3 regions of the Kocuria sp. PD6 genome follow, and region 1 is predicted to be linked to each of the others. Evidence: riboswitches for the same ligand, from Rfam matches in the RefSeq annotation. Region 1 holds a riboswitch; each other region holds the start of a gene.

The links. A riboswitch is a leader RNA that binds a small molecule or an ion and turns the genes downstream of it on or off. The one in region 1 is predicted to bind cyclic di-AMP.
Region 2: it holds a riboswitch for cyclic di-AMP, as region 1 does, so the genes downstream of both, Q9R22_RS12875 (C40 family peptidase) here and Q9R22_RS02915 (C40 family peptidase) in region 1, are expected to answer to the same signal.
Region 3: it holds a riboswitch for cyclic di-AMP, as region 1 does, so the genes downstream of both, Q9R22_RS01375 (C40 family peptidase) here and Q9R22_RS02915 (C40 family peptidase) in region 1, are expected to answer to the same signal.

What each region holds. Positions count from the first base shown of each region.
Region 1 covers NZ_JAUZUS010000002.1:304,846-315,102, forward strand. The annotation lists gene Q9R22_RS02900 (cell wall metabolism sensor histidine kinase WalK) at 1-239, opposite strand, end outside; partial or broken gene Q9R22_RS02905 (response regulator) at 305-1,026, opposite strand; gene Q9R22_RS02910 (DUF305 domain-containing protein) at 1,582-2,253, opposite strand; gene Q9R22_RS02915 (C40 family peptidase) at 2,572-3,213, opposite strand; cyclic di-AMP (ydaO/yuaA leader) riboswitch at 3,220-3,405, opposite strand; gene gnd (phosphogluconate dehydrogenase (NAD(+)-dependent, decarboxylating)) at 4,270-5,208, opposite strand; gene Q9R22_RS02925 (four-helix bundle copper-binding protein) at 5,678-6,088, shown strand; gene Q9R22_RS02930 (DUF305 domain-containing protein) at 6,128-6,334, shown strand; gene Q9R22_RS02935 (DUF305 domain-containing protein) at 6,566-7,255, shown strand; gene Q9R22_RS02940 (NADH-quinone oxidoreductase subunit A) at 7,359-7,703, shown strand; gene Q9R22_RS02945 (hypothetical protein) at 7,694-8,866, shown strand; gene Q9R22_RS02950 (complex I subunit 1 family protein) at 8,859-9,794, shown strand; gene Q9R22_RS02955 (NADH-quinone oxidoreductase subunit J) at 9,798-10,257, shown strand, end outside.
Region 2 covers NZ_JAUZUS010000021.1:1,642-11,898, reverse strand. The annotation lists gene Q9R22_RS12915 (hypothetical protein) at 4-153, shown strand; gene Q9R22_RS12910 (DUF3093 domain-containing protein) at 500-1,048, shown strand; gene Q9R22_RS12905 (metal-dependent transcriptional regulator) at 1,088-1,783, opposite strand; partial or broken gene Q9R22_RS12900 (Nramp family divalent metal transporter) at 1,828-3,108, opposite strand; gene Q9R22_RS12895 (isoprenylcysteine carboxylmethyltransferase family protein) at 3,300-3,941, opposite strand; gene Q9R22_RS12890 (helix-turn-helix transcriptional regulator) at 4,057-4,389, shown strand; gene Q9R22_RS12885 (cation transporter) at 4,386-5,084, shown strand; gene Q9R22_RS12880 (hypothetical protein) at 5,140-5,292, opposite strand; cyclic di-AMP (ydaO/yuaA leader) riboswitch at 5,645-5,833, shown strand; gene Q9R22_RS12875 (C40 family peptidase) at 5,839-6,498, shown strand; gene Q9R22_RS12870 (metalloregulator ArsR/SmtB family transcription factor) at 6,954-7,322, shown strand; gene Q9R22_RS12865 (cation diffusion facilitator family transporter) at 7,319-8,233, shown strand; gene Q9R22_RS12860 (thioredoxin domain-containing protein) at 8,282-8,968, shown strand; gene Q9R22_RS12855 (cytochrome c oxidase assembly protein) at 9,060-10,257, shown strand, end outside.
Region 3 covers NZ_JAUZUS010000001.1:289,810-300,066, reverse strand. The annotation lists gene Q9R22_RS01415 (cell wall metabolism sensor histidine kinase WalK) at 1-504, opposite strand, end outside; gene Q9R22_RS01410 (response regulator transcription factor) at 509-1,222, opposite strand; gene Q9R22_RS01405 (hypothetical protein) at 1,310-1,567, opposite strand; gene Q9R22_RS01400 (cold-shock protein) at 1,717-2,100, shown strand; gene Q9R22_RS01395 (DUF3027 domain-containing protein) at 2,093-2,653, shown strand; gene Q9R22_RS01390 (MFS transporter) at 2,710-3,957, shown strand; gene serC (phosphoserine transaminase) at 3,964-5,082, opposite strand; gene Q9R22_RS01380 (metal-dependent transcriptional regulator) at 5,289-5,999, shown strand; cyclic di-AMP (ydaO/yuaA leader) riboswitch at 6,358-6,557, shown strand; gene Q9R22_RS01375 (C40 family peptidase) at 6,561-7,172, shown strand; gene Q9R22_RS01370 (NlpC/P60 family protein) at 7,405-8,487, shown strand; gene Q9R22_RS01365 (hypothetical protein) at 8,765-9,052, shown strand; gene Q9R22_RS01360 (DUF4031 domain-containing protein) at 9,242-10,123, opposite strand; tRNA gene Q9R22_RS01355 (tRNA-Arg) at 10,199-10,257, shown strand, end outside.

The DNA of each region.
Region 1 (10,257 bases):
ATCGTGCGGTAGAGGTAGAAGGTGAGCATCCCGGCGATGTAGAGCGCCGGTAGCCCGCCGATGGTCAGGGCGGTGAGGCTCACCGAGCGGAAGGCGTCCTCCAGGTGCACCAGTCCGGTGGCCGCATCGGCGTGGCCGGTCTCGACGAGCTCGTGATAGAACATGCTCGGCCCGACCAGCACCGCGGTGATCACCACGATGATCAGCCCGATGGCCAGCACCGCGGTCTGGGCCAGCATCAATCGCATTGTCAACGGGCTCCAGGACCAAGACCAGGCCCGGGTCCGGTCGGAGACGGTGGTGCTCATCGCCCGGTGCCCATCCGGTAGCCGATCCCGCGGATCGTGTGGATGAATGTCGGCCTGGTGGCTTCGTCGCCGAGTTTCTTGCGGATCCGTCCGATGTGCACGTCCACCAGGTGTTCGTCCCCGGTCCAGGTGGTGTCCCAGACCAGCTCCACCAGCTGCCGGCGCGAGAGCACCAGTTGCGGGCGGGCAGCCAGGCACAGGAGCAGGTCGAACTCGATCCGGGTCAACGCCACCGGTTCCCCGGCCAGGTGCACTTGGCGGGAGTCCCCATCCACCACCAGTTTCCCGATCACCAGTGCCTGCTGTCCGTGCGGTAAGGCTGTAGTGGATTCAACACTTCCCGTGCGGGCCCGGCGCAGCATGGCCTGGACCCGCGCCACGAGTTCGCGCGGGCTGAACGGTTTGGTCACGTAGTCGTCGGCACCGACCGACAGGCCCACGATCTTGTCGACCTCATCATCCCGGGCGGTGAGCATCAGCACGTGGCAGTCCGAGAAGGTCCGCACCTGACGGCACACCTCGATCCCCCGATCCCCGGTAGCCCCAGATCCAGCACGAGCACGTTGGGGGTGTACTCCCGCACCGCGGCCACCGCCTGGGTGCCGTCGTGGCGCATCACGACCTCCAGCCCGGCCTTGCGCAGATAGTCCGCGACCAGCTGCGCAAGGTCGACCTCGTCGTCGACCACCAGAACACGTCCGGTGAGCGGATCCGTCATCTGTCCTCCCGGTACTGATCGCTGTGACATGAAGACTGTGCTGCGAGCCCCAGCGTCCCAGGGCGACCGTGTCTGAGGCCTCCGGAACGGAACAGGGGGGGGGTGGACTCGACGTGGCCGGGCTCACCGGTGAACCGGTGGTGGCTGTGGCTAACGATCCCTTGCCCCGGGCGGATGAGAGGGTTATCAGGCACGGAGAAGATCGCGTGTCGCCCCTTCACGAGCCCGGACAGACGCAACACGGTCGGGACCCGGCCACCACCACCGAGCGAGGGGACTCCGGTGGTCTCGGCCATCTCGGTGACGGTGCGCGCGCTGGAGGAGCAAGACCCCAGGCGAGGGGGTCCGTGTCCTGAGGCAAGAGGACGCGGCGCTGGCGAACCTACGGTTGGTCGGTGACCGTTTGGGGTGCTGCTGACTGTGCGAAGGGCGCGCGCCCATCGGGTGCCGCGTCGGGGATCACCGCACTGGACTGGCTGGAACGGGTCGACGGGGATCATGACGTCCCGGTGTCGGCCCGTTCCAGCCGGTGGGGGCTCAGTTCGTGGTCCTGGATCAGGCCGCGAACCACTCCTCCAACCAGCCCTGCATGAGCTCGATCTCCGCCTGCTGGTCCTCGATCATCTTCTCCGCCATGGCTCGCAGCTCTGGGTCGGTGCCCATCTGCAGCTCCATCTCGGCCATCTCGAGAGCCACCTGGTGGTGGGCGATCATCTCTTCGAGGAAGGCCTTGTCGAAATCATCCCCGGACAGTTTCGCCAACTTTTCCAGGCTCATGCCGTCCATGCCGTCCATTTCGCCCATCATGGCGCCCTGCATGTCGGCATTCATGCTCTGACCATGGCCGCCATGGCCGCCATGGCCGTGCCCGTGGCCGTGGCCGTGGTGGTGTCCCGGGGTGTTCTCGGCGGCCAGCCGCTGGGCCGCTGCTTCCAGCTGCTGGATCTCCTCGGTCTGGGCCTCGATGATCTTCTCCGCCAGGTCACGGATCTCGGGACGCTCGGACTTCTGCAGGGCCAGCTCGGCCATGTCGGTGGCACCCTGGTGGTGGGGGACCATCATCACGGCGAAATGGCGGTCGTGGTTCATGTGCCGCTCAGCGCCCGTCTGTGCGGAGGCGGAGGAGGGCTGGTGCGTCGGGGACGCGACCGCCGCGGTCGCCCCGGCACCGCTGAGGGCCAGCGCCAGGGCCGTCCCGGCGGCCAGGTGCTTGATCGTCGACGTCATGACGAACCTCTCCTTCGCAGCAGCCCGTGCTGGGCCTGCACATCGTGGTGTTTGCTCTGCTCAGCCTCGGGTCGAGGCGGGCCGATCCGTCCACGGTAGCCCCGCCGTGGTTGCTTTCTCCGGGCTGGGAGGGCTGGGCGGTAGATCTTCACTGAACCTTCAAGAGCGGGCCCATCAGGGGGCCGAATCGGGGTGTTCCCCGGCGGTGGCCTGATGCAGGCATCTCAGGTTCTGACCGACCGATCCTGGATGCTGATCAGGTGGGGGGCACACTCGCCGCCCGCCACGAGCGGCATTCGTGGCGGGCGGCGTGTTGGCTCAGCGAAAAGTGACGTAGCCGACCGTCGGCATGGCATTCACGCTGTGCACGAAGGTGCCCTGGGTGGGGTTCAGCGCGGAGATCATCTTGCCGCCACCGAGGTAGATCCCGATGTGGGCCCCGCCGTTCTGGACGACGAGGTCGCCGGGCTGCGGGTCGGTGGTCGGGGTGCCGGCCGCCCACTGCTGCTGGCTGGTGCGGGGGAGGTCGATGCCCTGCTGGGCGTAGACCCACTGGGTGAAACCGGAGCAGTCCCAGGCGCCGAAGTCCGTGCCGCCCCAGACGTAGCCGGTACCGACGCCCTGCATCGCGGTGCCGACAAGGCCGCCGGCCGCAGCGGAGGTGGCGGAGATCTCGGAAATGTCCGAGGACTGGGGGGACAGACTCGAGGTGGCCGCCCCAGCGGCCGGCAGGCTCGCCGCCTGCACGGTGACGGGGGCCTGGGAAGCGGCCGGGGCCGGGGAGGTCGCGGGGGTCGAGTATGCGGTGCCGGACGTGGCGGGGGCTTCGGCATAGGCCTGAGCGGGGGCGACGGAGCCGATCACCGCCGCGCCGACAGCGGCGGCCAGGGTCGTGGTGCGCACCAGGTGCGAGGGGGTCTGGGCGCGGTGGCGGGCAGAGCTACGCGTGAAGAAAGCCATGAATAGGGGTCCTCCTTTTGCCTACGAGGTGAGCTGTCGGGTTCGGGTGGGAGGCACCCGGCCGCCGAGCCTGCAGCTCCGGCGGCTTCACCCCAAGGTCCGGGTGCGGACCGGGTATGGTTCCCCCGCTTCTGCCAAGTCATTTCTGTGATGGGGTCCCCGGCTGCCGGCAGAATTCGGCGAAGCACCCGGGGAAGCCGATGAGATCAGCCAACGGCACGCAGAGGACACTAGCGCCTAGATAACGAAAAGGTCATATTCCCTGTGGTGCCGGGAAAAGGCTTGCGCCGGCCTCGCGCGGTCGCCGGCAAACCGGCCGGTAGCCCACCACGCCTGGGGCACATTCGTTCCGGCGGGGTGGCGCCGCTAGCTGTCTTTCCTCCCCGTGCCACCACTCATCGGGACCGACCCGGGGAGGCTCTGACCTGCGGTATCGCGCCGATGAGTGCGGTGGGAGCTCGGATCCGCTGCCCTCACTACCCGTGGAATCCTTCGGCCTGCGCGCGGTGCGGGGGGAGGTGAACCCCCCGGGGGAGCTTCAGCGTCCCTCAAGGGTGTTCTCGGATTTTTTACGAAACCGCCCAGCATTTCCTGGGGGAGTGAGCTGTTTCCTTCATGAAATCTTCATATCCCAGGGTGTCGACCAGGTGAGAAGAGCTGCTTTCTTCACGAGATCTTCAAATTCCTCCGGGTCCATGTATCGGACCGGTAGATCAATGGCCCGGGTGAGGGGAGCGAATAACCAGGTTCTTCGCTGTCGTTGGTGAGGCCAGATTCGTCAGCGGCGGAGCCACTGGGCTGCCGGCTGCCACGTGGCTGGGTCGATCAGTATTCCGGGGCCGATTGGGGACGCCGGGCGGTGCCGTCACCGCTGCCTCGATCGTGGTCACGGGCTGTTGATCCGCGATCCCCTCGCCCCGCAGGCATTCCTCGACAAGGCCGGCCCTTGGCGGGAGCAGTGCCGACCGTGGTGAACGTGCGGATCGGCATGGCGCAGGCCTTGCAGAGGGGTGAGGGTGGCCGCTTCCGAGCCGTTGGCGGCGGGGACGGCCGGACCTACTGCTCGGCGGGGTGGGCCGGCTCCTCACCGGGTGCGGCCTCGACGTGCTCGGGGCCCGCGGCCACGTCGCGGACCGTGTGGCCGCCGAACTGGTTGCGCATCGCCGCGATCATCTTCATCGCCGGGGCCTGGTCCTGCCGGGAGGCGAACCGGGCGAAGAGGGCACTCGAGATGGCCGGCACCGGGACCGCGAGGTCCAGGGCGGCCTCCACCGTCCACCGGCCTTCGCCGGAGTCCTCGGCGTAGCCGGCGAGCCGGTCCAGGTGCTCGTCCTCGTTGAGCGCGTTCACCGCCAGGTCCAGCAGCCAGGACTTGATCACCGACCCCTCGCGCCAGGAGTTGAAGGTCTCCCGCACCGAGCGGACGTGACCGGCGGCCTCGAGCAGTTCCCAGCCTTCGGCGTAGGCCTGCATGATCGCGTACTCGATGCCGTTGTGGACCATCTTCGCGAAGTGACCCGCACCGTGCTCACCGGCGTGGACGAAGCCGAACTCGCCGGCGGGTTTGAGCGAGTCGAAGATCGGCTGCGCCTTGGCCACGGTACCCTCGTCCCCGCCGACCATCAGGGCGTAGCCCTGGGTGATCCCCCACACGCCGCCGGAGACCCCGCAGTCCAGGTACTCGATGCCCCGTTCGGCCAGTCTCCGGGCGCGGGGGGCGTCGTGGATCCACCGGGAGTTGCCGCCGTCGATGATCACGTCGCCCTCGCCCAGCACGCCGGCCAGCTCGTCGATCACGGTGTCCACCGCCGTGTCCGGCACCATGACCCACACGACCCGGGGCGGGGTGCCGATCTGCTCCACCATGGCGGTGAGGCTCTCGGAGTCGGAGAGCTCCGGGTCGGTGTCGTAGCCGACCACTGTGTGGCCGGCCTCGCGCAGCCGCTCACCCATGTTGCCGCCCATCTTGCCCAGTCCTACCAGTCCCACCTGCATGGTGTGCTCCCTTCTCGGTCCTCCGCCGCTCAGGCGGACATCAGCTGGCCGGGTCACCCCACGGAGGAAAACCGCACAGACACAGCCCTCTTGTATCTAGCCAACAGGGACAGTTTCCTCCCCTGCATCTCCAGGTGTCCGCCACGTTCGCACGCTCCCGTCTGGGGCTGCCACCCGACGCGCGGAACCGGTACCGGACGGGCCCAGCCGCACGGGTGCGTCCACGTGCGTGGCGCTGCTCCATGCCGACAAGCTCACTAGCCCGCCGCGACAGGGAAGGCCCCACGGTTCCAGGACCTCCTTCTTGAAGGTTCCGTGAAGATTCCCGCTCATCGCCCTGACATGGAGTTGATCACCGTTTAGATACAACGCTGATAAGGCTACTGTCGGAAACATGGTGGATCGCAAGATCCGTCGGCACCAGATCGATATACCGCACGAACCGCAGTATGAGAGAAGGAGCAGAACCATGACTCATCACGTGAGCTCGATGCTGGAGACCTACCCGAAGGACCTGGGGGGCATCGACCAGCAGAAGTTGGCGGAGTGCATCGAGGCCTGTTTCGAGTGCGCCCAGACCTGTACCGCCTGCGCGGATGCCTGCCTGGCCGAGGACATGGTCGCGCAACTGAGCACCTGCATCCGTAAGAACCTGGACTGCGCCGACATCTGCGCGAGCACCGGCCGTGTGCTCTCCCGTCAGACCGGCAACAACGCCGAGGTCACCCGGGTCGTCCTGGAGGCATGCCGGGCCGCCTGCAAGGCCTGCGGCGACGAGTGCGCCCAGCACGCGGGTGAGCACGAGCACTGCCGCGTGTGCGCCGAGGCCTGCCGCCGCTGCGAGGCCGCCTGCGCGGACCTGATCTTTTCCCTGGGCTGAGACGGGCCGAACACTGACCTGACGCAGGAAAGGAAGAGGATGGGCTTGAAAGAACAGAGCATGATCGACCACCACTACATGGCGGTCGTGATGGCTCAGGAGTGCGTGGACAAGGCCGTGCACCCGGAGCTGGCCGCGATGTGCGAGGACATCATCACGGTCCAGAACCAGGAGATCGAGCAGATGCAGACCTGGCTCGAGGAGTGGTACGACCGCCAAGGCGGCCGCCCCGCCGCCACCGCCTGATCGACCCGCTGACCGGCCGATGTCCATTTACACCATCTGCCGGTAAAAGACGGGGCCTGTGCCCCTGCACGAACGAGCTGCACGGGGGCAGATTCCGTCTTCCCCCCATACCGCCCACTACTGCTTGGCGTTTGCTTCACCGCGGTGCACGCATGGTCCCGGTGACAGACCGCCCGGCATCCGCCGAGCTGGTATCGAGGGACCGGCTCATCGCCCGAGAGGGAATCTGCCATGCACTACATTTCATTAGGCCGCCGTACCGCGGCCGCCGCCTCCGCGGCCGCTGTGGCCACTGCGTTGCTGGGCGGAGCCGCTGCGCCGGCATCCTCCCACTGGGAGGCCGCCCCGGTGTCCTCCCACAGTCAGACGGAGATGCTCCAGCCGGACCCGACTTCCCCGACCGCCTACGAGTTCGGTGAGACCCTGGCCGGGCTGGAGGGCGAGGAACTGGAGATCACGTTCCTGGCCGAGATCATTCCGCACCACCGGGCCGCGATCGAGATGGCCCAGCTGGAGCTCGAGCGCGGGACCAGCCCGGACATCCGCACCCACGCAGAGAACATCATCGCCAATCAGCAGCACCAGATTGACCAGTTCACCACCTGGTTGGAGGAGTGGTACGGGCTGACCCCTGAAGAGGCCATGGCCCAGGTCCCGGCAGAAGCCCAGGAGGAGATGAAGATCCTGGAGGAGGAGACCCAGATGATGATCGAGGAGCTGTCGGCCGTTGAGGCCGGTGAGGACTTCGATGTCGCTTTCGTGCAGAAGATGATTCCACACCACAACAGCGGTATCATCGAGTTCCTCGAGCCGCAGTCCCGCGCCGTGCACCCGCAGCTGCGCGTGGCGGCCACCTCGGGGATCACCACCCAGCAGGCCCAGGTCGCGGACTTCCGCACCTGGCTCGCCGGCCGCGCCTGATCACCGAGCTGAAACGGCGCGATCGGTGGGGCCGCCCGTTAGGGTGGCCCCACCGATCAACGACAGACTTCCATGTTCCGACCGCGCGAAAGGGGAGACCGTCGTGTACTCCGGAATCGTGGCCATGGCCCTGGTGGCGATGTCGGTCGTCGTTCTCCTCTACGCGCTGCACCGCACAGCAGTGATCACGGCCGACCCGCTGACGGTGCTGCCCGCTCAGTCCGGGTGGATGCCCCAGGAGCACGCGCTGTCCCGGTTCCACGCCCGCTGGTACCTCGCCTCGATCGTGTTCCTGGCCTTCGACGTCGAGATGCTCTTCATGTATCCGTGGGCGGTGGTCGTGATCGAGAAGGGGATCTCCGCGGTCGTGGAGATGTTCCTGTTCCTCGGGGCCCTGCTCGTCGCCGTGGCCTGGGCCTGGCGGGAAGGAGCCTTCCGATGGGCCTAAGCGATGCTCTCGCCCGGCTCGCGGTCCGGGCCGCGCAGGTCCTCGTCGTCGAGGTCCCGGGACACTGGGCTACCCGCATGGAGCTGGAGCAGCAGCTGCGCCGCCGCGGGTGGCGGCCGGCGTGGACACCAGCGGACGCGGACGTCCTGGCGGTGTGCGGTGTCCCCGGCCCCGAGCTCTCGGAGCTCGTGGACCGGCTCTGGGAGCAGATGCCCGGTCCTCGCGTCCGCGCCGACATCACCTCGCCGGGAGGGGTGGGGCCCGCCCTCGACGACGCCGCAGCCCTTCTTCTTGATAGCCCGCGCCACCGGAAGGACGCGCGGGAGCGGGCGCAGGAACCCGAGATACCTGAGGACGTGGATCATGGGGGCCACGGGGGCATGGGCCACGGGGGCATGGACCACGGGGGCATGGACCACGGCGAGATGGACCACGGCGAGATGGACCACGGCGGTCATGGCGGCATGGACCACAGCGGCCACGGCGGGATGGACATGGCCCCGGGGGGAATCGCCCTGGCCGGGGGCGGGGAGGACCGTGACGGGCTGGAGATGGACGTGCTCCACCTTCCGCTCGGTCCCGTGCTGCCGTTCTGGCCGGCCGGGCTCGTGCTGCGCTGCTCCCTGCAGGGGGATGTCGTGGTCGACGCCGAAGCCTCCGTGGTCGACGGCGCCGGAGCAGGCGGACCGGGTCCCGGTCCCGCGCCGGCGGCGGTGGTGTGGTGCGACCAGGTCGTGGCGCTGCTGGCCCTGGCCGGGGCCGAGGACGCGGCATCCGGCGCCCGCCGCGCCCGGGACGCCCTCCTGCACGGCGATCAGGGCGCCGCCCGGGCCGCCGCCGAGCGGTTGCACCGGACGATCCGGAGATCACGACTGCTCCGCTGGTCGCTGCGGGGCGTGCTGCCGCTCGACCCGTCCGACCTGGAGCAGCATGGTTTGCCGCGGCGCTGCCTCGGGGACGCCCACGACCGGCTGCTGGCCCGGGTGGAACGGATCCGGGCCGAGGCCGGCGGCGCGGAGCCGGTCCCGGTGGAGGACGCCGCGGTGCCGTGGGCGGTGCTGCCGGAGCTGGTGACCGGGCTGGAGCTGGGCTCCGTGCGGTTGGCCGTGGCGAGCCTGGATCTCGATCCGCATCCTGCCGTCCAGGCGGTGGGGCATGGCTGAGAGCGTGGTGACGACCGTCCCCGGAGGATGGGCCGTGCTGGCGGGGATCCTCCTGTGCGGCTTGGCCTTCTTCGCCGTGGCGCTGGATGCGGCGCTCTCGGCCCGGGCGCAGGGCACCGGCGGCGGATGGGGCGCGCCGCTGGGCCGTGCGGCGAGGCTGCTGCGGCAGCGGCGCCGGAGCACCGTGGCCGCGGACACCCTGCTGTGGCGGATCGGTGGCGCGGGCATGCTGGTCGGGGCGTTCCTGATGATCGCGGTGATCCCGCTGGGGGAGTGGACGCTGGCGGACCTGGACGTCGGTGTCGTGTGGTTCAACACCGTGGACGTCATGGTCTGGGCGCTGGTCTGGTTGGCCGGCTGGGGTGCGAACTCCGCCCACGGCCTGGTGGGCGGCTACCGCTTCCTGGCGCACGGGCTGGCCTACGAGCTGCCGTTGATGTTCGCGCTGGTGGCCCCGGCGATCGCCGCCGGCAGCCTGGCCGTGGGCGATGTCGCGGCGGCCCAGGACGGCGTGTGGTTCGTGGTCTGGATGCCGGTGGCGTTCCTCGTGTTCCTCATCGGCGTGACCGGCTTCTCCGTGTGGGGCCCGTTCGCCCCGGCGCTGGCCGCCGACATCGGCGGCGGCGTGCTGGCCGAGCTCTCGGGGGTCGACCGCCTCGTCCTCCAGGCCGGGCGCTACCTGTTCCTGACCGCCGGAGCCGCCTTCTCGGTGCCGCTGTTCCTCGGGGGCGGGGCCGGGCCGGTCCTGCCCGGCTGGGCGTGGGTCCTGGTGAAGACCGTGGCCGTGCTCGCGGTGCTCGTGTGGTTGCGGCGGAAGCTTCCGCTGCTGCGCCCGGACCGGTTCATGGAGATCGGGTGGATGGTCCTGCTCCCGGCCGCCGTGCTCCAGGACCTGGTCGTGTCCCTCGTCGTCGTCTGGAAGGGCTGAGCCGTGCTGGTCGGAATCGTATTCTGGGTGCTCGCCGTGGTGGCCGTGACCGCGGGGGCAGCTGTGTTCGTGGTGGACTCCATGGCCCGGGCCACCTATGCCCTGGCGCTGTCGTTCATCGCGGTGGGGGTGCAGATTCTGCTGCTCGGGCAGAGCTACCTCGGGATCATCACGATCCTCATGATGGTGATGGAGATGGCGGTGATGGCGGTCTACATGGTGATGTTCATGGGCATGAACCCGGCGCTGATGCCCATGGACATGACCCACGGGAAGAAGACCGCGATCGTCGCCTCGGCCGGGGTCTTCGTGCTGCTGGCCGCCGGTGCGCTGCTCGTGCCGTGGCCGCAGCGGCGCGGTGTCCCGCCCGAGGACGTCACGCACGCGCTGGGCCTGGAGATCATGGGCGAGAAGATGCTGATCATGGCCGTGGTGGGCCCTGTCATGGTGGCCACCATCGTGG
Region 2 (10,257 bases), on a different contig from region 1:
GCGGTGAAACCTGGGGCGGGGGGGCAGTGGCGCCACTTCAATCACCACCAGGACAAGAAGGTGTACCACGTGGTCAAGTACCGCTACTGGGACGGTCACGGCTGGTCGGACTGGTACAAGGACGTGAGCCACAAGACCGGCCTCGGGCACTGATCGCGCTTTGGTGGGGGCCATCCAGCTTGTGGCTGGCCCTCACCCACATAACATCGGTGAGGGCCCCATCCGCACGCTGTCGTGGCTGGTGACAGCACCCCGCAGCATTGCTCTTGCACCACTGGATGCAATTCTTGGGCAGCAGAACCGTGGCCTCCAGGTCCTCGACGGGGGCTCCCGAAGTGCCGGGTATCGATGAACACTCCTCACTTGTCGCCCATCACAAAGTCATTTCTGGGTGGGGCAGTGATCGGGCCGAACCAGAAACCCCAGATCGGACGGGATCTGCTCCCCGGGATCACGGACCAGAAGGTCCGCGGGGGCGCTGTCATGAGAGGGTTGCAGCATGTCCCATCCTGCGTCCCCCGGCGTCTGCCCACCCGATGAGTCCCGCAGCGCCCAGGGATCCTCCCCGGCCGAACCTGGGGCCGAAAACCTTCCCGCGAAGGCCGCCCCTGGGGCGGTCCTGTACGAGGAACGGTTGTCGGCCGCGTGGTGGATGTGGTTGCTCGTGCTCTTCGCGGGCCTGGTGGGTTTCATTGCCCTGGCCCCGATCAACATGTGGGCCGGGACGGCCGTCGGGGCCGTGGTCGCCGGCGGCACTGCGGTGGCGTTGATTGTTTCGAGCACCGGGATCGTGATCACCGGGGAGTCGTTGCAGGTGGGGCGGGCCCGTATCGAGCGTCGGTTTGTGGGCGAGGCCGAAGCGTTTCGCGGCAGCGCCGTGCAACGGGTGCGGGGCCCCGAGCTTGACGCCCGCGCCTACATGAACTTCCGCGTCTCCGTGGGCCCGGTGGTCCGCATCCAGATCACCGATCCCGTGGATCCCACCCCTTATTGGTTGACCTCGACCCGTCACCCGGAGCGCATCGTCGAGATCCTCTCCGCCGGCTGAGACCGGCGTCCTGTGAGGGGCTCGTCCGGTGACCAGCTCTCAGAGGCTCCGGAGAGTATTGAGGATGGTGATGGGTGTCACCCAGATGGCCTCGGCTTCCACCGGGGCCAGATCGATCGCGGTGTGCTGGTTCCCCGGTACACCGGTGGTTCCGCTGGCTCCCTGGGCGATGACACGAAAAGGCCCGCCCGGCACGAGGCCGCAGGCGCGGAACCGGGTCAGGAGTTGCGGGTCGGCATCAGAGAGACGAACGATCTCGTATCGTCCCGGCCTCGCCCTGGTGAGCCGGGTGGTGTTGAGTGGGCGGCGGGTGCGTCCCTGCGCGGTGGGGATCGGGTCCCCGTGCGGATCGGCCGTAGGCCGTCCCAGCTGGGCGTCGATGCGCTCGATCATCGCGTCGGAGACGGCGTGCTCGAGACGTTCGGCCTCGTCGTGGACCTCCTCCCACGGATACCCCAGGGTGGTGACGAGGAAGGTCTCCAGCAGTCGGTGCCGGCGCACCATCGCGACCGCGTACGCGCGCCCCTGCGGGGTGAGGGTGACGGGTTTGTAGGGCTGGTACTCGACGAGCCCCTGGGCGGCCAGTCGCTTGACGGTGTCGGTGACGTTGGGGGCGGAGGTCCCCATCCGCGCCGCCAGGGCTGTGGTGGTGATCGGCGGGTCGCCCCATTCGGTGGCCGACCAGATCGCCTTGAGATAGTCCTGGGCGACCGGGGTGATCTCACTCAAGTCCATGGGATCCACGCTACCGAGTGCCGCGCCGGAGCTGCCGGGCCCACTCAATCGGCCCCGGTGGCGGTCAGGATGATCAGCGCCAGATTCAACGACACGATCAGGGCCACGACCACCCAGGCGGCGACAGTCAAGGCCACCTTGTTCACGAAGGCGCCCATCAGATCCCGGTTGCTGCTCAGTCGCACCAACGGGATCAGGGCGAAAGGGATGCCCAGGCTCAGCAGCACCTGGGACAGCACCAGCGCCCAGGTCGGGTCCACCCCGACGGCGATGATGACCAGGGCCGGGATCAGGGTGATCAGCCGGCGGGTGAACACCGGGATGCGCACGTGCAGCAACCCGCCCATGATCGCTGATCCGGCGTAGGAGCCCACCGAGGTCGAGGCCAGACCGGAGGCCAGCAACCCGATGCCGAAGGCGACCCCGACGGCCGGGCCCAGGGCGGCGGTGATCGCCGCATGGGCTCCTTCGATGCTGTCGGTGCCGGGCACCCCGGCGAGATTGCCCGCGGCCAAAAGCAGCATCGCGATGTTCACCGACCCGGCCACGAGCAGGGACAGCAGCACGTCCCACCGGGTGGCGGTCAGCAGCCGCGGCAGGGCCTCGGCGGGCACCGAGTGCCCGTGGCGGTCCCGCGCCAGGGCGGAGTGGGCGTAGATGGCGTGGGGCATCACCGTGGCCCCGAGCATGCTCGCGGCCAGCAGGACCGTCGGGGTGCCCTCGAACCGTGGGACGATCCCGGCGACGGCCTCGTCCCACGACACGGGGCCGAAGAACAGGCCGGTGACGAAACCGGCGGTGACGATCGCCAGTAGGCCGGTCACGACGAACTCGAAAAACCGAGGGCCCCGGCGGGTCTGCAGGACCAGCAGCAGCATCGAGATCACCCCGACGATCACGCCCCCGGCCAGCAGCGGGATCCCGAAGAGGATGTGCAGGGCGATCGCCCCGCCGATTACCTCGGCCAGGTCAGTGGCCGCGGCCACCAGCTCGGCCTGGACCCAGTAGGCCAGCCGCCAGCCCCGGGGCAATCGGTCGCCCAGCAACTCGGGCAGGCTCGATCCGGTGACCAGCCCGACCTTCGCCGAGAGGTACTGGATGAGTACCGCCATGGCATTGGCGGCCACCAGCACTCACACCAACAGGTACCCGTACTGGGCGCCGGCGGTGAGGTTCGCCGCGACGTTGCCCGGGTCCACGTAGGCGACCGCGGCCACGAAGGCTGGACCCAACAACCAGGGCAGCGGTTGGCGGCGCACCCACCGCTCTCCTGGGGAAGTGGCGGCAACACCTGTTGAGCCGGTGCGCCCGGTCCCGGTCCTCATAGAAAGTTAAGCTATACGAACTTTCCGGCGCGGGGAATGGGGGCCCGGCCTCGAGGGCTTGGTCATGCCCCCAAACGTGCGCGCGCAGGAGGGGCTGGGCGCCTCGACAGCCGATCACAGGGGCATGGAACTCCGGACGGTGCTGGTCTCCTGGGGTGGGGGAACTGTCGGCCAGTGGTGGGGTCCTGGGTTCAGGGGGTCAGCTCGCCCAGGGGTGCGGGGCGGAGTCGGCCGAGACCGGGCATGAACCGGCCGACATGAGCGGCGTAGGAGGCGTAGGCCTGTCGGTGGGTGCTCAGCAGGTAGGGCTCTTCGACGAGACGGACCTGCAGCTCCACGGCCACCAGCAAGCACAGCCACGCCGCTGCAGTGACCACGGTGGGCACCAGGAGGGTCAGGCCGGCCAGGGTGGTGAGCATCGCGGTGAAAATCGGGTTGCGGACCACGGCGAAAGCCCCGGTGGTGACCAGCTCGGTGCGTTCGGTGGCGTCGACACCCACCCGCCAGGAGGCGCCCATGCCGGCCTGGGCGGCTAGTACACCGAGGAAACCCACCACGGTGACGACCGCCCCGGCCCAGGACAGTGCTTGCGGGAGCCGGGGTGCGGCCACGGTGCCGGTGAGGGCCAGGACGGGCCCGGCCGCACCGAGAACCAGGGCGGCCGCGAACAGGATCCCGCCCCACCACTCGGGCGAGCCGGGCGCCCCGCTCACCCCGCGGAAGCCGCTGGAGCCGGTGCGGCGCCGGTGGATCCACGACCGCACACCGAAGGCGGTCACCAGGCCGGCCAGGTACAGGCCCAGCGCCAGAGCCGGGGCCACTTCCGACATCATCACGGTCCTCCTCGATCCGGCAAACGCAGCACGCCCCGGGTGACCCGCTGGTGCGCCCGAGGAGTGCCAGCAGGCCACCCCTCAACAGTACACAGAAACCTGTACCGTAGGGGGGATGACCGCGGTGACCCCCACCCATACTTCGGCCCTGTCCCGGTTGGGCCATGCTCTCTCGGACGGGACCCGGACCCGGATCCTGCTGTCCCTCCGAGACGCCCCGGCCCGGCCCTCGGAACTGGCTCAGGCCCTGGGGGTGTCCAAGCAGGTGATCTCCAACCAGCTGGGGTGCCTGCGCGGGTGCGGGCTGGTGACCTCCACCGCCGAGGGGCGCAGCACCTGGTACTCCCTGGCCGATCCCCGCCTCGGGGCTGCCCTGGGGGACCTGCTGGAGCTGGTGGTCACCGTGGACCCGACCTGCTGCTCCCCGGAAGGATGCACCTGCACATGACCTCCCTGACCCTGGACCCCAAGCCCATCGCCGATGCACGCCGGGCGGTGCTGCACCGCAGGGTGCGCTGGATCGTGGCCGGCACCATCACCTACAACGTGCTCGAGGCGGTCATCGCCCTGACCGCCGGCACCATCGCCTCCTCCTCGGCGCTGATCGGCTTCGGCCTGGACTCGATCGTGGAGGTCCTCTCCGCGGCGGCGGTGGCGTGGCAGTTCGCCGCCCCGGACCCGCACCGACGGGAAAAGGTGGCGATGCGGGTGATCGCGTTCTCCTTCTTCGGCCTGGCTGCCTTCGTCACCGTCGATGCGATCCGCGCCCTGCTCGGGGCCGCCGAGCCGGAACACTCCCCGGTCGGGATCGCCCTGGCCGCGGTGAGCCTGCTCATCATGCCGTTCCTGTCCTGGTTCGAACGCCGCACCGGCCGGGAGCTGGGCTCTGCTTCTGCGGTGGCCGATTCCAAGCAGACCCTGCTGTGCACCTACCTCTCCGCCGTGCTGCTGGTAGGCCTGGTGCTCAACAGCACCCTGGGCTGGTCCTGGGCCGACCCGCTGGCTGCGCTGGTGATCGCCGCCGTGGCGGTCAAGGAGGGGCTGGAGGCCTGGCGCGGAGACGCCTGCTGCACTCCCGTTGCGGTCCTCACCGCCGAGGACGGTGCACACTGCGGTGGATGCGGTCCCAACTGCGCCCACTGAGCACGGTCGGCACGCGTCGGCGCCCCGAGACGAGGACGCCGGGGCGCACGGCTTCTCAGGAACCGAGGTAGACGGAGATCGCGGCGAACAGCGCAACTCCGCCGGTGAGCAGGATCGGTCCCGGCACGCTGGTGTCGCCTTCGTGGGCTTGGTCGGGCATCTCCTCGACCACAACGCTGGCTAACGTTCCGCCAGTCAGTGCGAGCATGGACAGAGCCCAAATTTCCGGGGCTTGATGCAGCGCGAAATATCCCAGGATGGCCGCGGGCTTCGCTCTCGATCCACCCGCCGCGCCTTTTGAAGTGGCTCCTGTCCCCACCGCTGTGTGGGCGACGACTCCCCGCGCAGCGTCCACGCACCAACAAGCCACCTCACTCAAAGCGCAGAGCGCCCCGCCTTTCTCGGGAAATTAACAGGAAAAAGCCGACAACAATTCAGGTCTTCATCAAGCCTTGACCACTTCTTTACGATCTCTATACATTCCCGAATCGGATTGTGATTGTTTCGTAATCTCCTTGTACTCTTCAGTGCGTGCCGACCACTGATCCTGTCGGCGCCCTCGTGGCACATCGCCGAGTTCTGCCGGTGCTCGGGGTTCCTGAAGAGAAATCGCTTGGCAGAAGCGGGGGAACCATTACCGGTCCCGGTGTACCGGGGCCTTGGGGTTAAGTCTCAGAGCGCGTGCGTTCTGCGGCCGGGTGTCTCCCACCCGCATCCGACAGCTCACCTCGTAGGCAAAGGGAGGAACTCCACCATGTCGCTTTTCAAGCAGCACACTGCCCGTCACCGCGCCCAGACCTCCTCGCGCGCCGTGCGTACCACCACCGTCGTCGCCGCCGCCGGCGCAGCGCTGGTGGGCTCCATCGCTCCGGCCCAGGCCTACGCCGAGATCCCCGCCGCCTCCGGGTCCTCCTATGCGGCTCCGGCCTCGGCGATGGCCGATCTGGCCTCCTACACCACCCCGGCCCCGGTCGCCGCGCAGCCCGCCGCCCCCGTCGACCAAGCCCCGGCCCCGCAGCAGAGCGCCGCCACCTCGAGCGTGAGCCCGCAGTCCACCGCCATCACCGAGATCGCCCCGGCCGCCGGCGGCATCGTGGGCACGGCCATGCAGGGCGTGGGCACCGGCTACGTCTGGGGCGGGACCTCCTTCGGGGCCTGGGACTGCTCCGGATTCACCGGCTGGGTCTACGCCCAGAACGGCATCGACATCCCCCGCACCAGCTTCCAGCAGATCGCCGCCGCCACCCCGACGTCCAACCCGCAGCCTGGTGACCTGGTGTCCCAGAACGGCGGCAACCACATCGGCATCTACATCGGTGGCGGCAAGATGGTCTCGGCGCTGAACCCGACCCAGGGCACCTTCGTCCACTCCGTCAACGCCATGCCCGTCGACGGGTACTACACCTACCGGTGAGTCTCGCCGATGTGGTGAAGGCCGGCCGGTGGGCTCATCCGTCAGGTGCGGAGTGCCCCGCCAGGATCATCGTCGATGGACCGCATGGGTGCACTCGGATGGACCGCATGGGTGCACTCCGCAGCTGTAGCCGCAGACTCGAACGATTGCCACGATCCTGTCGATGTGCACACGCCAGCGAATCGGCACACGGGGAGCAGTCCTGCGGAGAGGATCGGAGAGTGCTCATGGCCTTGCCCTGTCTTCCGCTGGACGCGGGCAGTGCTTATCCTGCTCCGCCTCGGCATTGGAGCGAGAGCCCTTAGGGTGCAGCGATGGCTCGGGGGACGGGGATGCCGCAGTGGCGGACGGCACCCCCGTCCGCCCTCACCGTATGAATACGAGCTGGACATTGCCCGATCATCAAGGGAAGCCCCTCATCTCCTTTGATACAGATTCTGCTGTACGGTTATTGGATGAGGATCTTGTCCCCGGTCGCGGCGATGTCCCGTTTCGGCAAAGCACTGGCCGATCCCACCTGGGCCGCGGTGCTGCTGCAGCTGCAGCAGGGCCCAGCGGTGCCCTCGGAACTGGCGGCCCGGATCGGGGTGAGCCGGCAGATCGTGTCCAACCACCTGGCCTGTCTGCGCGACTGCGGGTTGGTCGTGGGCGTGCCGGTGGGGCGCAACGTGCGCTATGAACTCTCGGACCCCAAGCTGGCCCACGCGTTGGAGGACCTGCTGGGCACTATCCTCACCGTCGAACCGGTGTGCCGGTGCGGGACACCCGAGTGCGCCGCCGAGGCCCTCGCCGATGACGCCACCACCCAGGAGATTCCGGTATGAGCGGCGAGCACGATCATTCCCACGCCGGCGCCGGGCGGAGGGGGAAACTGGCAGTGGTGTTCGCCATCACCGCCACGATTATGGTCGCCGAGATCATCGGTGCGGTGGTCTCGGGCAGCCTGGCGCTGCTGGCCGATGCCGGGCACATGTTCACCGACTCGGCCGGGCTGCTCATCGCCCTCACCGCCGCGACCCTGGCGCTGAAACCGGCCACGGACAAACGCACCTGGGGGTACCAGCGCGCCGAGATCGTCGCCGCGGCCGCCCAGGCCTCGGTGCTGCTGGCTGTGGGCGGGTTCATCGCCGTCGAAGGGGTGCGCCGGCTGTTGGAGCCCCCCGAGGTCGAGTCCACGGCCATGCTGTGGTTCGGGGTGGTCGGGCTGGTCGGCAACATCATCGGGCTGGTCATCCTCGCCTCGGGCCGGGGGGAGAACCTGAACATGAAGGCCGCGTTCCTGGAGGTGGCCAACGACGCCCTGGGCTCGGTAGCGGTGATCGTCTCCGCGATCGTCATCGCCACCACCGGGTGGACCCGGGCGGATGCGGTCGTGTCCTTGTTGATCGCCGCCCTGATCGTGCCGCGGGCTCTGATCCTGCTGCGCGACACCATCGAGGTCCTGATGGAAACCACCCCGAAGGGCCTGGACCTCGAGCAGGTCCGCACCCGCTTGGAAGCCCTGCCGCACGTGGTCGGTGTGCACGATCTGCACGCCTCGCGCATCGACTCCGACACCCCGGTGCTCTCGGCCCACGTCACCGTCCACGACGGCTGCCTGAACGCTGAGCACGCCGGGGTCGTCCTGGCGGATCTGCAGGCCTGCGTGGCCCGTGACTTCGACGTAGCCATCGAGCACTCCACCTTCCAGATCGAACCGGCCTCCCACCGCCACGATGAGACCCTCCACCCCTAGCCCCCTCCACCGGTACGCCCTGCTGCCGGAGACAGAACGGACACCCCTGTGAGTACTACCGCCAGCCCGCCCACCCCAAAGCAGAAGCCCTCCAAGGCCAAGATCATCGTGTGGGTCCTCCTGGTCGCCGTCGTGGCCGCCGTGGCCATCCCGATCCTCATCGCCCGTGCCAACTCCACCCCCGAAACGGTGCCCCAGGGCCAGGGGCAGGTCGTGCGGGAGAACAGCCGGGTGCTCTCCCAGGCACCGGACGAACAGGCCGTGCTGGTGGAGTTCCTGGACTATGAGTGCGAAGGGTGCCGGGCCGCCTACCCCGTCATCGAGGAGCTGCGGGCCGAGTACGCCGACACCGTCACCTTCGTCCACCGCTACTTCCCGCTGCCGGGCCACCGCAACTCCATGAACGCCGCCCTCGCGGTCGAAGCCGCCGCCCAGCAGGGACAGTACGAGGCGATGTACCAGCGTATGTTCGAGACCCAGGAACAGTGGGGGGAGTCGGCCGAGGACCAGAGCGCGGTCTTCCGCGGCTTTGCCGAAGACCTCGGCCTGGACATGGCCGCCTTCGACGCCGCGGTGGCTGATCCGGCCACCCAGGAGCGCATCGAGCTCGATGTCGCTGACGGTGAGGCTCTGGGGGTGGGTGGGACTCCCACGTTCTTCCTCGATGGGGAAGTGCTCAACCCCGAGTCCCTGGAAGGCTTCCGGGACGCCGTCGAAACCGCAGCCACCGACTGACCCAATGGTCACCCCACCCCACACGCCCACCCCGCCGGTGGTCCTCCCCCCGCCTCCCGGCCCGACGCCGACTGGACGGCGCCGGCGCGCCATGGCTGCCGTCTACATCGGTATCGGGGTGGGGACCTTGGCCGTGCTGTGGGTGGCCCTGGGATCCTCCGGGGCCACCGCGCCCCGGGAAGTGCTCGATCCCGGGGTCCTGGTGCGCTGGGGGTTGCCGCTGGCCACGACCGTGCATCACCTGGCCATGGGCATCACCTGGGCCGGGCTGGTCTTCGCCACCACCGTGGTGCCCCGGTCCACTCCGGTCCCCGGAGCGGGACAGACCAGGGCCGAGCACCCGGCCTTCGCCCGGGCCATGACGGTGGCTGCGGCCGCGGCCGCGGTGTGGACCCTGGCGGCGGTGGCGATCATCGTGCTCAGCTACGCCGACACCATCGGGGCTCCCGTGTCCGGCTCGGCCGAGTTCACCGGGCAACTGGGTTACTACGTGACCCGCCTGATCCCCGGCCAAGCATGGGCCGTCACCGCGGTGGCCGCGGCACTGACCACCACCCTGGCCGTGCTCGTTCGTTCCCCGGCGGCGGTGGCCGCCACCGCCCTGGTGGCCCTGGCCGCCGTCATCCCGCTGTCCCAACTGGGACACGTGGCCGGGGTCGATGATCACAACGGGGCCGTCAATGCTCTGGCCCTGCACCTGCTCGGTGCCGGGATCTGGACCGGCGGGATCATCGTGCTCGCCCTGCTCGCCCCGCTGCTGACCGCCCCCGCCACCGGCCACGGGTCAGCCCGGACCGTGCTGGAACGCTTCTCGGCCCTGGCCGGGGTGGCTTTCGTCCTGGTGGCTGTCTCGGGAGTCATCAACACCGTCTACCGGATCGGTGGCTGGGACGGGCTGGACTCCGGCTACGGGGCGCTGGTGATCGCCAAGACGATCGCCACCGTGGCCCTGGGCGTGCTGGGGTACCTGAACCGCCGGGCGATCACCGCCGGCACCCCGACGCTAGGCCGGGTGTGGCGGCTGATCACCGTGGAGGTCTTCATCCTCTGCGCCGTGATGGCCCTGGGCGTGGCCCTGGCACGCACCCCCACCCCGGTGCCTCTGGAGAGACAACCTGACATCACCCCCGCGGAGATCCTCACCGGCTACCTCCTGCCCCCGCCCCTGAGCTTCTCCGGTTGGTTCACCCAGTGGCGCGTCGACTGGCTGTGGATCGCCGTGGCGATCCTCGCGGCTTGCCTCTACCTGGGCGGGGCCCGACACCTGCGCCGCACCGGCGCACCATGGC
Region 3 (10,257 bases), on a different contig from region 1:
CAGCAACCCCACGCCGGAGATGATCGCGTTGGTGCGGTCCAGGGGTTCGGCCACGACCACGGACATGTCGAACGCCGTGAGCTTGGTGGGCACCACCCGCCACTTGCGCTCGGGAGCGCCCACGGATCCCACGGTCTCCGCCTGGCCGTCGTGGGCCATGACGTAGTCCAGGGTCATCCCGCTCAGATCTGGACTCGAGCTGCCCGGGGACGTGCCGGTACCGCTGCGAGCGCTCGCCACCACGTTGCCGTTCTGATCCAGCAGGTACCCCGAATTGGGCACCGGTGTGGTCACGTCACCCTGCAGCGCTCCCGTGAGCACCGGGGCCACGGTGTTCACGGACCCGCGCAGTTCCTGGTCCATGCTGGTCACGAGCGAGTCGCGCAGCACGGACACGGCCACGAGCGTGGTCACCGAGATGCTGATGGCCAGCAACAGCCCCGTGAGGGCCATCAGCTGGGAACGCAGGGATGCGGAGCGGAACCGGCGGGTGAGGACGTTCAATGGTTCAGTGGCGCTTGTCCGCCGAGCGCAAGAGGTAACCCACGCCGCGCTTGGTGTGGATCAGGGACGGCTGCTCGGGGTCGTTGTCGATCTTGCGGCGCAGATAGGAGATGTAGGACTCCACGATGGAGGCGTCCCCGTTGAAGTCGTACTCCCACACGTGGTCCAGGATCTGGGCCTTGGACAGCACCCGGTTGGGGTTGAGCATGAGGTAGCGCAGCAGCTTGAACTCGGTGGGGGACAGGTCGATCTCGCGCCCGCCGCGGAAGACCTCGTGGGCGTCGTCGTCCAGGACCAGGTCGTCCACGCGCAGCCGGGAGTCCTCCTCCTCGAGCGGCTGGGTGCGGCGCAACACGGCGCGGATGCGGGCGACGACCTCGTCCAGACTGAACGGCTTTGTCACGTAGTCGTCACCGCCCACGGTCAGGCCGGCGACCTTGTCGTCGGTGTCGTCCTTGGCGGTGAGGAACAGGATGGGGAAGTGGCGTCCGGCGGCGCGCAGCTTGCGGGTCACGGAGAATCCGTCGATGTCCGGGAGCATGACGTCCAGCACGGCGAGGTCAGGGTCCTCGGCCTCGGCCTTGAGCAGGGCGTCCCGGCCGTTCGCCGCGGTGACCACTTCGAAGCCCGCGAATCGCAGGGAGGTGGCCAGCAGTTCCAGGATGTTGGGTTCGTCGTCGACGACGAGCAGTTTCGCTTCGGGTGTTTTCGTGTTCACGCCCGTCAGTATCTCCGAGTTTCCTGAATGGATTCTGTTCTCCGGCCGTCCGTTATCTGGAAGGACGGCGACGCCGCTGCGCGCGCCTCAGCGGGCCGAGCGCCGCCGCGCGCCCCGCAACAGTTCCACGCACATCAGCAGGAAGGCCACGGGGAGGAAGATCGCGGGGAAGACCGTGAACCCGCCCCAGATCACGTGCCCGCCGGCGGCCGCCACGAGCACCGCCACCAGCGACAGCACGCACACGAACGCGAGGACCAGTGTGACGACGAGCAGGGGGGACATGCCCCGGCGAGGGCTCGGGGAGGTGCGGCCGGATGCGGTGGGAACGGTGGGTTCGGACATGGTCCTCACGGTAGCAAGGACCGGTTACGCGGTGGGTTGAATCCGGACCCGGGGCGATCATGAGGGGGCTAAACTATTGACTTCGCGAGCAGCCGGCGTTCCCTCCGGTGGCCGCGCAGACACGGCGACGAGAGACTGAGGTGATCCGCGTGCCCACGGGCAAGGTCAAGTGGTTCGACGCAGACAAGGGTTTCGGCTTCCTGGCCACCGACGACGGCCAGGAAGTGTTCCTGCATTCGTCCGCCCTGCCCAAGGGGGTCACCACGGTCAAGCCCGGGACCCGCATGGATTTCGGGATCGCGGACGGCAAGCGCGGTGCGCAGGCCCTGTCCGCGACCTTACTGAGCAAGCCGCAGTCCGTGGCTCGCAACACGCGCAAGCCCCCCGAGGAGATGGCCGTGCTCACCGAGGACCTCATCCGGTTGTTGGACGGGATGTCCAACGGACTGCGCCGGGGGCGCTACCCGGACCACTCGCACGGCAAGAAGATCGCGACCATCCTGCGCACCGTGGCGGATGAGATCGATGTCTGAGACCACCGCGGAGACCGCTCCGCAGCGACCCGCGGGGCGTACACGCACACCCAAGCAGGACCCGGTGCTTACGGGCGCGGTGGATCTCGCGCGGGAGGCTGTGCTGGCCCCCGTGACGGACGCGTCCTCGGTGGGGGAACACCTCGGTGTCACCGTGCACGAGGACCGGCTGCTGACCCACCTCTTCGACTGTCGCCTGGCTGGCTACCCCGGCTGGGCGTGGTACGCGACCGTGGCCCGGGCCCCGCGCAGCAAGCACGTGACCGTGTGCGAGACCGGCCTCGTGGCGGGTCCTGATTCCCTCCTGGCCCCGGATTGGGTGCCGTGGGAGGAGCGGATGCAGGCGCTCCAGGAGCAGGAGGCGCAGGACGAGCACGACTCCCCGGCGGAGGGGGACGAGCACCCGGACGACGGGCAGGACTCCGCCGACGCCGAGCACGCCGGTGACGGTGACACCGCACCCGCCGAGGAGACCTCCACCGATGGGGAGACCTCCCGCACCGAGGACGAGTACGCTGCATCGGAAGACGCCGAGGACGGCGCAGCATCGTAGGCAGCGGACCGGCCGCCGCCCCCGGGACCCCGCCGCCGGCGGTCCCGGAGTCGGGGATGTTTCGGTCCCTGCGCATCCGTAACTACCGTCTGTGGTTCACGGGTGCGCTCGTGTCCAACGTGGGTACGTGGATGCAGCGCACCGCCCAGTCATGGCTCGTGTTCGATGAACTGACCGATCACGACGCCACGGCCATGGGCGTGGTGATGGCCCTGCAGTTCGTTCCGCAATTGCTGCTCGCCCCCTACGCGGGGGTGCTCGCGGACCGCTACGACCGGCGCCGGATCCTTGTGATCACGCAGGGTGTCATGGCGCTGCTGGCCCTGGGGTTGGGCATCCTGTTGCTCCTGGACGTCGCGCAGTTGCCCACCGTGTACGCGTTCGCGCTGGGCCTGGGGATCGTCGCGACGTTCGATGCCCCCGTCCGGCAGACGTTCGTCTCGGAGATGGTCCCGGACACCCACGTGTCCAACGCAGTGGCCCTGAATTCCACATCGTTCAACTCGGCGCGGTTGATCGGTCCCGCGGTCGCCGGTGTGCTGGTCGCCGCCGTGGGCACGGGGTGGGTCTTCATGATCAACACCCTCACGTTCGCCGCGATGATCTGCGCGATCGTGCTGATCGACGCCGCCAAGTTGCGTCCCGCTCCACGCGCGCGGCGGGCACGCGGGCAGATCCGGGAGGGCATCGGCTATGTGCTCCACCGCCCGGACCTCGTGGCGGTCATGAGCACGATCTTCATGATCGGCACGTTCGGGATGAACTTCGCCGTGTTCCTCGCGGCCATGGGTGGTTCCGTGTTCGGGCGCGGCTCCGAGGAGTTCGGCGTCCTCAACTCGATCCTGGCAGTAGGCACCCTGACCGGGGCGTTGCTCTCCGCCCGCCGCGCGCGGGCGCGGTTGCGCTACATCTTCTTAGGCTGCGTGGCCTTCGCGATCACGTGCCTGGGTGCGGCCACCGCCCCCACGCTGTGGGTTTTCGCGCTGTGGCTGATCCCGTGCGGCATCGCGTCGCTCACGATCATGACCACCGCCAACGCCTATGTCCAGACGACCACCGCACCCGCGATGCGCGGGCGCGTGATGAGTCTCTACATGGCCATCTTCATGGGCGGTACGCCGATCGGCGCACCCACCGTGGGGTGGCTGACCGACACGCTCGGGGCGCGGTGGGGCATGGGTGCGGCGGTGCTCGCCGGGGTCGTGGGCGCGCTGATCGGCGCGTGCTTCGCGTGGCGACTGCGCCGGGAACGGCAGCTCGCGACGTCGTCCACGGCGGCTCCGGGGACGACGTCGCGCGGCTGAGTCCGCTCAGTCCAGGCCGTTCGCCACGGCCCAGTCGATGCACTCCAACAGGGCGCGGACGTCCTCCGACGGTACGGAGACGAACGTGGCGATCCGCAACTGGTTGCGCCCGAGCTTGCGGTACGGCTCCACGTCCACCACGCCGTTCGCGCGCAGGACGGCCGCGATCCGGGCGGCGTCCACCGCGTCGTCGAAGTCCACCGTGCACACCACGGGGGAGCGGTGCTCGGCCAGCGTGACGAACGGGGCGGCGACGTCGCTGCGTTGCGCCCAGTCGTAGACGAGCCCCGAGGTCTCCGCCGTGCGGCGGGATGCCCAGTCCAGACCGCCCTGGGCGTTGAGCCAGCCCGCCTGCTCGTTGAGCATCACGAGCCCCGCGAGTGCGGGGGTGTTGTAGGTCTGGTGCTTGCGGGAGTTCTCCACGGCCGTGGCAAGGGACAGCACGTCCGGGATCCAGCGACCGGACGCGGCGATGCGCTCGACCCGCTCGAGCGCGGCGGGGGAGAAGGCGGCGAACCAGATCCCGCCGTCACTGCCGAAGTTCTTCTGCGGGGAGAAGTAGTAGACATCGGTCTGAGAGAGGTCGACCGCCATCCCACCCGCGGCGGACGTCGCGTCGATGACCGTCAGAGCGCCGTCGTCCGCGTGAACGCGCTGTACGGGCATGGCGACGCCGGTGGAGGTCTCGTTCTGGGGCCACGCGTAGACGTCCACCCCGGGCGCCACGCGAGGCCCCTCGGGGCGCGAACCGGCCGGGGCCTCGATGACCACGGAGGGTTCGAGAAACGGTGCGCGATCCGTCACGTGCGCGAACTTGGCGCCGAACTCCCCGAAGCTGAGGTGCTCGGCGCGCCGGGACACGAGGCTGAAGGCCGCGCTGTCCCAGAAGGTGCTGGACCCACCGAGACCCAGCACGATCTCGTACCCCTCGGGCAGTGCGAAGAACTCGGCGAGGCGCTCCTGCACCTGCGCTACCAGGTTCTTGACCGGGGCCTGGCGGTGGGACGTACCCAGCAGTGTGCTGCCACCGCGTTCGAGCGCGGCCACCTGCTCGGCCCGCACCCGGGACGGGCCCGCGCCGAAACGGCCATCCGCGGGCAACAGGGACGGGGGGATCACGGGCATGCTGGTCACGAAGGCTCCTCTGGCGGGCGGTCGGGTGTGTCCCCCATTGTGCCCGCCCGGGGAGTCGATGGCGCGTTCGAGACGCCTGCCATCAGGACACCCACTGGCTATAATTATCCTGAATCATTCAGACTAGGCTGAACGGCAGCCCCCATCGGGGGTCGTTGACCCGCGCGCTGTGGTGCGCAGAAATCTGAGGACGAACCATGAGCGGCGATCTGATCGACACCACCGAAATGTACTTGCGCACGGTGCTGGAGCTGGAGGAAGAGGGGATCACCCCCATGCGAGCCCGCATCGTGGAACGCCTGCACCACTCCGGCCCCACCGTGTCTCAGACCGTCTCCCGCATGGAGCGCGACGGCCTGCTCTCGGTCGCGCCGGACCGCTCCCTGCAACTCACCGAGGCCGGGCGCACCACCGCTGTGTCCGTGATGCGCAAGCACCGGCTCGCCGAACGACTCCTCGCGGACGTGGTGGGCCTGGACATGGCGCACGTCCACGAGGAGGCCTGCCGCTGGGAACACGTGATGAGTGAGCGCGTGGAACAGCGGCTCGTGAACCTCCTGGGGGATCCCGAGAACTCCCCGTACGGCACGCCCATCCCGGGGCGGGGCGAGCACCACGGCACCGGTGCCGCGGCTGAGGTCTTCGACGGCCTCACCCTGCTCGAGGTCGCCGGAGCCCAGGACTCCACGGAGTACGTGGTCCGGCTGCTGCCGGAAGTGGTGCAGGCGGATCAGGAACTCATCGAGATGCTCAGCTCCGCGGGCATCCTCACGGGCTCCAGGGTCACGGCCGAGATCAACCCCGGGGATGAGAACCGGGTCGTGGTGACCCGGGTCGATTCGGGAGTGTCCCTGGACCTGGACTCCGCCACCGCGCGCGCCATTCGGGTGGCCGCCGCCGAAGCCTGATCGCCGCTGCGTCTCTCCGCGGTTGCTTCCGGTGACGTCGGAACGCGACGCGCCGTGATCTTCGAGAAGTTGACCGTGATCTCCCGACGGTGTGGACAATCACGGGTGATCGGCGCGGTTTCGACCTTCGCTCACTGGGTGAGCCCCGTATCACCGCAGGTCAGGGGGCTTTTCCGTGGTGTGGGCTTTCGAGCGGGCGGCGTGCTGAGGCGGCCGATTGATATCGACGGTCGTGGTAATCCACGGTGATTCATAGCGACCGATGCCCGATGCGTGACCGGCTGTAATCAAAACGTGACATTTTCGTTATCCATCCTGTACAGTCATGCCCGTGCCGATCACTGGTCGGATCGCCACTCCCGAGCGTTCGCCGAGTTCTGCCATGCGCTCCGGGACCCGTACACAGAACATCCGCATGGCAGAAGCGGGGGAACCACTTCCGGGCTCGTTGCAATCCCACGGGTCCTTGGGGTCAAGCCAGCACGGCACCTAGGTGCGTGCGGCCGGATGTCTCCCATCCGAACCCGACAGCTCACCTCGTAGGCGCAGGGAGGAACACACATGTCTTTCATGAAGCAGAACTCTGCCCGGCACCGCGCCGAGACGAAGTCGCACCTCGTGCGTAACACCACTATCGGTACGGTCGTCGCTGGTGCCGCCGTGGTCGGCCTCGCGGCCCCCGCGCAGGCCTCGAGCGGCCTCGTCGATCTGGGCTCCACGGCTTCCTACGGCTACCAGGCGTCCACCTCCTCGGTGCAGGCCTACAACGCGTCGTACACCATGCAGACCACCAACACCGGGGGCTCCGCCGCCAGCGTGAGCACCCAGTCGAACCACTCCACGGGTGGTCTGGTGGGCACCGCCTACCAGGGCATCGGCGGCGCGTACGTCTGGGGCGGCGTTGGCTTCAAGGCCTGGGACTGCTCCGGCTTCACCCAGTGGGTCTACGCCCAGAACGGCATCAACCTGCCCCGCACCACCTGGGCCCAGTTCGCCGCTGGCACCCCCACCTCCAACCCGCAGCCCGGCGATCTGGTCTCCCAGAACGGCGGCTCCCACGTGGGGATCTACATCGGCAACGGCCAGATGATCTCCGCTCTCAATCCCTTGCAGGGCACTCAGGTTCACTCCGTGAATGCCATGCAGCTGGATGGTTACTACACCTTCCGGTGACCCGGTGACACCGCGCCCGAGCATGATGCGCGGTCCACACCGAGCCACATTGCGGCCGGGTGTACTGGCCGGGTCCCCGGACCTCGGTCGGCACACCGCGCCGGAACCACCTGAAAACCGAACGTAATCTCCCGCCCAAATCCGTGCACCGCTGCTGCGTCCTGACGGATGTGCCGGTCACCGCACACCTCCGTGCCCTGGGTGGACACGAACGTGTTAGGAAACCACACGAATGTCGAACGAAACCGCTCCTCACGCCGCCAAGGGCCTCTTCGCGGGTAAGGCCCGCACCGTCGCCGCCGTCGCGGCCTTCTCAGGTCTGGCCCTCGCGACCACCGTGTCCGTGCAGGCCACGCAGAATGCCTCCGAGCAGGCCCCCGCCGCCGCTGTGTCCGAGGCTCCCGCCTCCGACAACACGGTCTCGGCGGAGCCCGCCGCCAAGGCCGACAAGGCCCAGGAGAACGCCGCCAAGGAGCAGAAGGCCGCGAAGACCGAGAAGGCGCAGCCCGCCGCTCAGCCCTCCGTGGTCCAGGCCGCTCCCGTGGCCGACGTGACCCCGCTGCAGGCTCCCGCCGTTCCGGCTGCAGCCCCCACCGTCGTGACCGCTTCCGAGAACGTCACCTCGGTCGCCGAGCAGGCTCCGGTGGCCCAGGGCCGCCATGCCGCTCCCGCCACCGCTCAGACCGTTGCCAAGGAGGCCGCCGCCGAGCAGCGCGCCGCTGTGGCTTCCCCGGTGATCCCGAACTACGCCCCCGCCCAGGGTGCCGCTGCCGCCCAGCCCGCGTCCTACAAGGCTCCGCAGGCCCCGGCCGCTCCGAAGGCGCAGGCTGCCCCCACGGCTCAGGCCGCCACCCAGGTGACCACACAGTCCAACACCCAGGCAAAGGCCGAGGCTGCTCCCGCCGCCACCCAGGTGACCACGCAGTCCAACACCCAGGCGAAGGCTCAGGCTGCTCCCGCCGCCAAGGCCTCCTCCGTGTCCGGCTCCGCGAAGGGCCAGGCCATCCTGGGCGCCGCCGAGGCTCAGCTCGGTGTGGCCCAGGACTGCACCATGCTGGTGACCAACTCCCTCAAGGCCGTGGGCATCAACCACCACGGCTGGCCGGCCAGCTACAAGTCGCTGGGCACCCAGGTCTCCGCGGACCAGGCCCGCGCCGGTGACATCGCCTACTACGCCAACGGCGGTTCCGGCATGGCTCACGTGGCCATCTACGCCGGTAACGGCCAGGCCATCCACGGCGGTTGGAACGGTAACCAGACCGTGAAGACCAGCGCCTACGTGGGCTCCGGCCCCGAGTTCATCCGCGTCGGCTGAACCGGATCGAGTTCGGCACAGCGCTGATCCGCGCGGCGCCACACCTCGTGTCGAGTCGGGACCGGTTGTGTACCCGATCCCGATGAGAACGATGGAGAACGTACGGACCCTGTTGACCGCAGGGTCCGTACGTTTTTTCGTGCCCGGAACCCGGAACCCGGACGTGGACCGGCAGCGGTGATCACTCGGCCCTCCTAACACCCGACCCCCGTCGTGCAGGCGTCGATCGCGGATCGGCCCCAGCGATCGCGCAGCCGCGGCCCGTAGAATGGACGCCATGCCCTCCGATCTCTCCACCGCCGCACGCACCCCGCAGGACCAGGAATTCACCTACTACGCCGTGGGCATGGTTGCCGGTGCCATCCCGGGGATCGTCGTGGGGTTCATAGTGGCCGCGTTCGTGGGTCACGCCGCCATGTGGTTGTCGGTTTGCGGTGGCGTGGGGATCATCATCGGCCTCGTGGTCGCCACGGTCGTCTTCCGGCGACGCCGCGCGGCCGCCCGGGCAGCCCAGCCCACCTCGCCCGTAGCGCCGGGCGACGACGTCGCCGATCACCGCAGCTGAGCCCGTCCCCCCCCCGGGGACCCGGCACGCCGCTGTCGGCCCTCGTCGCAGACCCACCCACCGGAGAGCCGGGTCGACGTCGCTGGGTATTCGTACGGGTCCGCGTGGCCGTCCAGCCCGGCCCCGAGCTCCACGCGGCGGTGAGTTCTCTCCGTCCCCCGTTACTTCCAATCGACCTCGAAGGTCGGCTCAGGCCGCGATCAGCTGCGTGATCTCCCGTTCCAGGTTCTCCCGGGCGCGGGCCTCCCACAACGTCACCGCACGAGGATCGTGGAACAACGTGTCTTTTTCCAAGAGTCCGCGCAGGATCTCGGCGCGGCCCGCCCTGAACTGCTCTTCCGGGACGTGGGCGTACTCGCGGCGCACCGTGGTCCGATACCGCTCGTACTCGTTCTCGCTGCCGCCCAGCACGGACAGGTCCGCGTCCACGAGTCGACAGGCGTCCACGTCGCTCGGATCCGGGCGGTGGTCCACGGTCACGAGCACGAGCTCCGCCACGCGGCGCCCGATGGCCGCGGGCCACTCCGGGCCTGAGAGTCGTTGCCGGGCCAGCTCGGCGGAGTCCCGTTCGTCCTGACCTGCTTGCCCGTCATGCACGGCATCGTGGAACCACGCGGCGAGCACGAGCTCCGCGCTCGGGGCGCCGTGGGTGAGCCGGTCAATGCCTTCCAGCACGTTCAGCAGATGCGAAGGACCGTGGTAGACGCGGTGCGGTTCGCTCCAGCGGGTCAGCAGCTTGGCACCCAGGTCGGGATGCTCAGGGAAGTGGTGCGCCCAGCGGCGCGTGAGGGTCACCGCGAGCTTGGCCGGGCGGCGTCGTGCGGGGACCCGCAGGCCACTGTGGATCAGGACACGGACGAGTTTCTTGCCGTCTACAGCGAGGGCACCCGCGGCCACAGCGTCAGCGTGGCGGTGCGCGGGGACGTCGTAGTGGTCGCGGTCGAAGGCACGTTCCGAGACCCCCAGGGCGCGGGCGAACTCGTGCAGCTCGGCTAGGGAGGTGTCGGAGATCAGGTGCGAGAACACCGTGCCGTGCGCGGGCCATCGGGGTGGATCGATGTAGACGGTCATGGCTCCATTGTGCGCTGTTCCAATGTGCTCTCAACTCGCGGGGGGAACGCGCCGCCGATACAGTGGTGCAGTGTTGCCCCCGTAGCTCAGGGGATAGAGCACGGCTCTCCTAAAGCCGGTGTCGTTGGTTCGAA